DNA from 2 places in the Exiguobacterium sp. s191 genome. Region 1 is predicted to be linked to the other one. Evidence: riboswitches for the same ligand, from Rfam matches in the RefSeq annotation. Region 1 holds a riboswitch; the other holds the start of a gene.
The links. Region 1 has a riboswitch for S-adenosylmethionine ahead of KNQ09_RS14280 (amino acid permease). Riboswitches for the same ligand answer to the same signal wherever they lie in the genome.

Region 1 (3,420 bases):
GCGGATGCATTCCGAAAAGAATTCGTACCGACGTTACGGAAATATACACGTCTCATCAAAAAATTAAAAATTCCAGTTGTCGTCATCGGTGTAGGGTTACGTGCACCGTTTGAACCAGACTTAGATGGTGGATTCCCATTCGATGAAGATGTCAAAGCGTTCGTCAGTGCCGTTCTCGAGCGCTCGAGCATGCTGGGTCTTCGCGGGGAGATCACGTCGAAATACTTAACACGTCTTGGTTTCCGCGAAGGGATCGATCATCGCGTTATCGGATGTCCTTCGATGTACGCGTTCGGTCGTGATTTGCACATCCGTGAAACGAACATCACACCTGAGTCGATGATTACGGTCAACTCGTCACGTTTAGCTCCACAAAACGTCCTCGATTTCATTACACGTGGGATGGAAGAGTATCCAAATCATTACTTCATTCCCCAATGGATGAAGGAACTGAAGTTGACGTATACAGGGACGCACCCGATTGCAGATCTTTCAGTGACGAACTATCCGGTGAAAATGTCGGATCCTGCTTACATGAATGATCGGGTCCGTTTCTTCTTGAACGCACAGACATGGTTCGATTTCATTGGACAAGCAGACCTTAGTTTTGGTGCGCGCTTGCACGGAAACATCACAGCAACGCTTGCAGGTACGCCGAGTATCCTCATTCCAAAAGATGCACGGATGCGCGAATTGACGGATTACCATCAGTTGACGCACATTTGGGCGAACGACATCACAGCGGATACACAATTATCCGACGTCGTAGCAAGCGCTGACTTCCAAAGTCCGGCACGTGTTCAAGCGCGTAACTTCGACAACTTCGTTGACTTCTTGAACGTGAACAATCTTGAGCATATCTATCAAGAGACGAACTATCCTGAGAATGTACCGTTTGACCGTCAAATGGCGCAAACCGAGTTGCTCCCACCAGTCCAACCGATCTCTGGCGTAAGTCTTGAGGAAGCAGTCGCTCGTTTTGAACGGTTCTTCCCGGAACAAGAGAAGAAGATTGCGGATGCGCAAAAACAAACAAAAGCACAATTAGCTGAAAAAGATAAGAAAATCAAAGCATTACAGAAACAAACAGGAACGGCTCAAAAGGATCAAGAGATTGCGGCGCTCAAAGCGCAATTGGCTGCCCAAACGAAGAAAATGAAGCACCAGCAAGGAACATTGAATCGGAAAGCGGTTCGTGCAGCCTTGAAAACAGCGGATTTATTCGCCAAAAAATAAACCTCCAAACATTCCGGATCGATACGATGCGGAATGTTTTTTTGATAGGAGTATTCTGAATTGTGTTGACAATTTGAAAAAGACTTGATAGGGTTAGGAACAATTACATACTTATCCAGAGAGGTGGAGGGACTGGCCCTATGAAACCTCAGCAACAGGTCGAAAGATACTGTGCTAATTCCTGCGGGTGCTGCACCCGATCGATAAGATTTCCGAATTGTCGACCGACGCATCCGTGAGGATGCGTTTTTTGTTTGGAATAGGTGGAACGAGGAGGAAATGGATTCATGAAAACGAGCGGAGCGTTTCGACGCAAGATGGAATCACGTCATCTGATCATGCTGTCGTTAGGTGGTGTCATTGGAACAGGATTATTTTTAAGTACAGGTTATACGTTGGAACAAGCAGGACGCGTCGGAACGATTTTATCGTATTTGATTGGGGCCGTCGTCGTTTACTTAGTCATGTTAAGTCTCGGTGAACTCGCCGTGCACATGCCGGAAACCGGATCATTCCATAAGTACGCAACGAAGTACATTGGACCCGGCACCGGTTATACAGTGGCCTGGCTCTACTGGCTGACGTGGACGGTCGCCCTTGGTTCAGAATTCACGGCAGCAGGCATTTTAATGCAACGTTGGTTCCCGTCGATTCCGGTTTGGGTGTTCAGCGCCTTGTTCGCTGCGATGATCCTTGGTATCAACGTCTTGAAGGTTCGCGTGTTCGCTGAAGTCGAGTTTTGGTTTTCCGCCATCAAGGTCGTGACGATCATTGCTTTCATTTTACTTGGTGCGGGAGCGATCGTTGGTTTCATTCCCTTACAAGATGGTAGCCCGGCCCCATTCTTTTCTTCGTTAACCGAAGGCGGATTGTTTCCAAATGGAGCTTTCGTCATCTTCATGACGATGCTTGCTGTGAACTTTGCTTACTCGGGAACGGAACTAATCGGTGTCGCAGCGGGTGAAGCAGTCGATCCGAAACGGACGATTCCGCTTGCGATCCGGACGACGATTTTGCGACTCGTCCTCTTTTTCGTCGGTACGATCATCGTATTAGCCGTCTTATTGCCAACGGATGGGAAGGGTGTGCTCGAAAGTCCGTTCGTCGCCGTGTTTGAACGGATCGGAATTCCGTACGCGGCAGATGTGATGAACTTCGTCATTTTGACAGCGATCTTGTCGGCAGCGAACTCTGGACTTTACGCCGCTTCTCGGATGCTCTGGTCGCTTGCGAACGAACGCATGATTTCACGCTTTTTCGCCCAGGTGACGCCAAGTGGGGTTCCACTTCGAGCTGTATTGTTCAGCATGCTTGGCGGAGGACTTGCCTTGCTGTCTAGCATCTATGCAGCAGGAAGTGTCTATATCGCGCTCGTCTCGATTTCCGGTCTCGCTGTCGTCGTCGTTTGGATGAGTATCAGCGTTGCCCAGTATCGCTTCCGGAAGCAATTTCTTCGTGAAGAGCATACGGTCGACGAATTGGTCTATCGCACACCACTCTTTCCATTCGTACCGATCGCCGCTTTCGTCGTTTGTTTGATTTCTCTGATTGGTATCGGATTTGATCCGACACAACGAATTGCCTTGTACTGTGGTATTCCATTCATCGTGATCTGTTATGTCGTTCATGCGTTCACGAATTCTTCTCAGAAACGGAGTGTTGAAGATGTCCCGAATCAAAAATCCAGTTGATCAACGATTACAGGAAGTTCCCTTTCTCATTTTAGATGGTGCCCTTGCAACCGAACTTGAACAGAAAGGATTCGACCTGAACGACCCGCTTTGGTCAGCACGTCTCTTAATCGAAGCACCGGAACAGATCGAACACGTCCATCGTGACTACTTTGAAGTAGGTGCCGATGTTGCCATCACTTCAAGCTATCAAGCAAGTATCGAAGGGTTCAAGCAACGTCATATCACGACAGAGGAAGCACAGTCGCTGATTCGACAAACGGTCACCTTGGCGCAAAACGCACGCACGCGTAGCGGAAAGAGTGACGCATTAATCGCAGGATCAGTGGGTCCTTATGGTGCCTACTTAGCAGATGGTTCTGAGTATCGCGGTCATTATGGGGTGTCAGCAGATGTGCTAGAAGCCTTCCACAGACCACGGATTGAAGCATTGATTGAAGCGGGGGCTGATCTGCTGGCATTTGAGACGATTCCGTCGCTCGAGGAAGCTGTC
Region 2 (3,420 bases), on a different contig from region 1:
CGCAAAAACGGATAATTCGATGCCGCGTTCTTTTGCGATGTAGAACGGCGCAAGTGCCGTTCCATAAGCAGCGGTCGCAATCGATCCAGCATTACAAATCGTTAGGATCCGGTCGCCTGACTGGAACAATTCCAGTGCATGAATCCCGATTTGACGTGACGTCTGCGCATCCTGGTCGTATAAGGCGACCGTCCGTTTTTCCAACCGTTCGCGAATCTCTTCTACCGACGTCCCGTCTTGAATGATTGGATTCAATTGATCGAGGACATTTCGCAAGTTGACGGCCGTCGGTCGTGTCGCGAGTAACGTCGCCGATGTCTCAAGCAAGGCTTGCTTGTAGACCGGAAGCGCCGCTTCAAAGCGGTACGCTTCTTGAACGAGCACGAATCCACCGAATAAGCTGATCGCAGGTGCGCCCCGGACACGTAGTTGTTTAATCGCCTCAACCGCTTGCGCGAGATCAGCAATGACTTCATAGTGCTCTTCTTGCGGTAGACGTGTCTGATCGAGAATCGTCAAGACACGATCTTCGTAACGGATACTTTGAACGAATGTAGTCATCGGCTGAGTTCCTCCGTTACGTCAAAGTTTCGTAAATCATCGAATGTCCGGCATTCTGTACGGCGTTTGATTAACGCCGCTCCTAGACGAAGAGCGTGACGTTTCCGCTCTAAGCGTTCCGTCGTTGAATCGATTGATTCTAAATCAGCGACCGGTGCAAGACCAATCGTCCGCCGAATCAATTCGCAACCAGCAAAGCCAAGGGCATCCTGCAAGATCGTGCTCAGTACATCATCGACGAGTCCTGATGCCTGGAACGGTTCGACGGCTTCCCGTTCCCATAAGGCACGGAACGTTGAAGCGAACGTCAGCCAGAACGTATCGATATCCTTGATTCGGGCGTCACGTCGTGTAGGGTAATCCGGATATGCCGCGAAGAATAGATGCGCAATGAACTGTCCGACATCGAATCCGAATGGACCATAAAAGGCGAATTCTGGATCGATGACTTTCGTTTCCGTCGCCGAGGCGAAGATGCTTCCTGTATGTAGATCGCCGTGCAGCAATGCATCTCCTTTCGTGATGAAGAGCGCTTCGAGTTTTGCGACTTCGCGTTTTAACTCATCGTCTGCCCATAGACGTGCCACCTCTTCTTCGAGTCCGGCTTCAATCTCGTTCGTCTCCGCGTCATGAAACGGATCCGTGAAGATTAATTTTTCCGTGATGTCGCACAAGTCTGGATTGTAGTACGTTCGGGCGACACGTTTCTTTTCAACCGGACCAAGCGCAAAGTCCGATGTATGGAATAACGTCCGAGCGAGATAAGAACCGATATGTTCCGCAAGCAACGGATACTGTTCACCTGCGAGTAAACCGCTTCGAACGATCGTCAGATGTGAAAGATCTTCCATGACCGTATACGCCTCTTCATGACTAGCATGAAAGACACGCGGTACGAACGGCACGGCATGCCGTGCGAATTCACGGAGTGCGGATTGCTCGATCCACGCTCGTTCGAGCGATAACGGCCAGCTCTCCCCGACGACCTTCGCATATGGTAATGCTTGTTTTAGAATCAATCGATGTTCACCCTCTCGAATTCGGAAAACGAGGTTGAGGTTCCCGTCGCCAATCTCTTCTGCTTCGACGGCTCCATCGCCGATCAGTCCTAGTGTCCGAACACGATCAATCGCGTCCTGTTCTGTAAATGCTTTATATGTCATCTCAGTTTCCCCCTATGTGATACACGAAAAAGCGCCTCTTTTCGTCATCGAAAAGAGGCGCAGAAAAGTCACTGCGTCCTCTTATCTCTCAGACAAAACGTCTGTTGGATGTAGCACCGTGCCCAGTGGTCGGTTGCTGCGGCGTCATCGGGCCAATTCCCTCTGCCAACTCGCGATAAGAGTCGTATGTAGTTGTCGTGTGTGATATTGATTTGAATCTTACGCAATCGACTTCCTCGCTGTCAAATCGAAATCAAGCAGAAACGGATATCATTTTTATGCCATCTATAGAAATAGTATTTTCAAAAAAATAAATTTTCTAAAAATAGTTTGACAAGTGGCGATTCTCATGTAAAAATTGCAATTAGATTTCACAATTTCATCCAATTCTTATCAAGAGCAGACGGAGGGACAAGCCCTACGATGTCGCAGCAACCGACCTTTTGGCACGGTGCTAATTCTTGCAGCTACTAAGCTGACAGATAAGAGTCCACGTTCGAATCATTCATGGTCTCTTGTCGCTGACGAGAGACCATTTTTTTGTTGAAGGAGGAAAGACATGGCTTATATCACTGCTACTTATCAATTGACTGCCCGTGATCGACTCGAGCAACGCGCTGAACAACTCGCGCTTGGTCTGACAGTCGGTTCTTGGACGGAACTGAATCATCTCGAACAACAACAACTCGCCTCGTTCAAAGGGGAAGTCGTACATACCGAAGAGCGCGATGGCAAAGGATATATCACGATTCGTTACCCGGAACATAACGTATCGCGCGACTTTTCTGCGATTCTGACGACCATCTTCGGGAAACTCTCACTCGACGGTGAAATCAAATTAACGGAATTGCTACTACCCGATACATTTACGTCGGACTTTCCAGGTGCGAAATTCGGGATCGAAGGGGTCCGTTCCTTGATCGGTGTCGAAGATCGCCCATTATTAATGAGCATCTTCAAAGGAGTCATCGGACGCGATTTATCGTTCCTTCGTGATCAACTCGAAGGACAACTCGCTGGTGGGATTGATCTCGTCAAAGACGATGAGATCCTATACGACAATCCATTGACACCGACGATTGATCGGGCACGGATCGGACGTGAGGTCATCGATGCTCACTTCCAACGGACCGGTAAACGTGCGTTGTATGCGATCACACTCAGCGGTCCTGTCTTTACGCTCAAGGATCAAGCCAAGCGATTGATTGATGCTGGAGCGACTGCTTTCTTGCTGAATACCTTCACATACGGACTCGATGTCTTACGCGAACTGGCAAGTGATCCGGAAATCAACGTTCCGCTCTTCAATCATCCGGCATATAGCGGTGCGTTGATCGCTAGCCCGAATCACGGAGTCGCAGCCCCTGTCTTACTCGGCACATTACCGCGTGCTGCTGGAGCAGACTTGACGCTATTCCCGTCTCCTTATGGCAATGTCGCTTTACCAAAGGATGTCGCTCGTGGCATCGCGGTCGAAGCGACCCGTCTCGGGCAGACGAAATCGATCTTCCCGGTTCCTTCAGCCGGTATTCATCCTGGACTCGTCGCTCAACTCGTACGAGACTTCGGGATCGATTCCGTCATCAACGCCGGTGGCGGCGTACATGGTCATCCGCAAGGTGCTGCGGCTGGCGTCATTGCTTTCCGTCAGGCACTCGATGCGGCACTCGCAAATGAATCCCTATCGACGGCAGCA

Region 2: another riboswitch for S-adenosylmethionine. It lies ahead of KNQ09_RS13200 (2,3-diketo-5-methylthiopentyl-1-phosphate enolase); the one in region 1 lies ahead of KNQ09_RS14280 (amino acid permease).

What each region holds. Positions count from the first base shown of each region.
Region 1 is NZ_JACSNC010000003.1:190,489-193,908, reverse strand. Features, by position in the region: gene KNQ09_RS14285 (polysaccharide pyruvyl transferase family protein) at 1-1,236, shown strand, start outside; SAM riboswitch class I at 1,345-1,446, shown strand; gene KNQ09_RS14280 (amino acid permease) at 1,524-2,927, shown strand; gene mmuM (homocysteine S-methyltransferase) at 2,902-3,420, shown strand, end outside.
Region 2 is NZ_JACSNC010000002.1:306,516-309,935, reverse strand. Features, by position in the region: gene mtnA (S-methyl-5-thioribose-1-phosphate isomerase) at 1-561, opposite strand, end outside; gene mtnK (S-methyl-5-thioribose kinase) at 558-1,724, opposite strand; SAM riboswitch class I at 1,803-1,906, opposite strand; SAM riboswitch class I at 2,112-2,213, shown strand; gene KNQ09_RS13200 (2,3-diketo-5-methylthiopentyl-1-phosphate enolase) at 2,284-3,420, shown strand, end outside.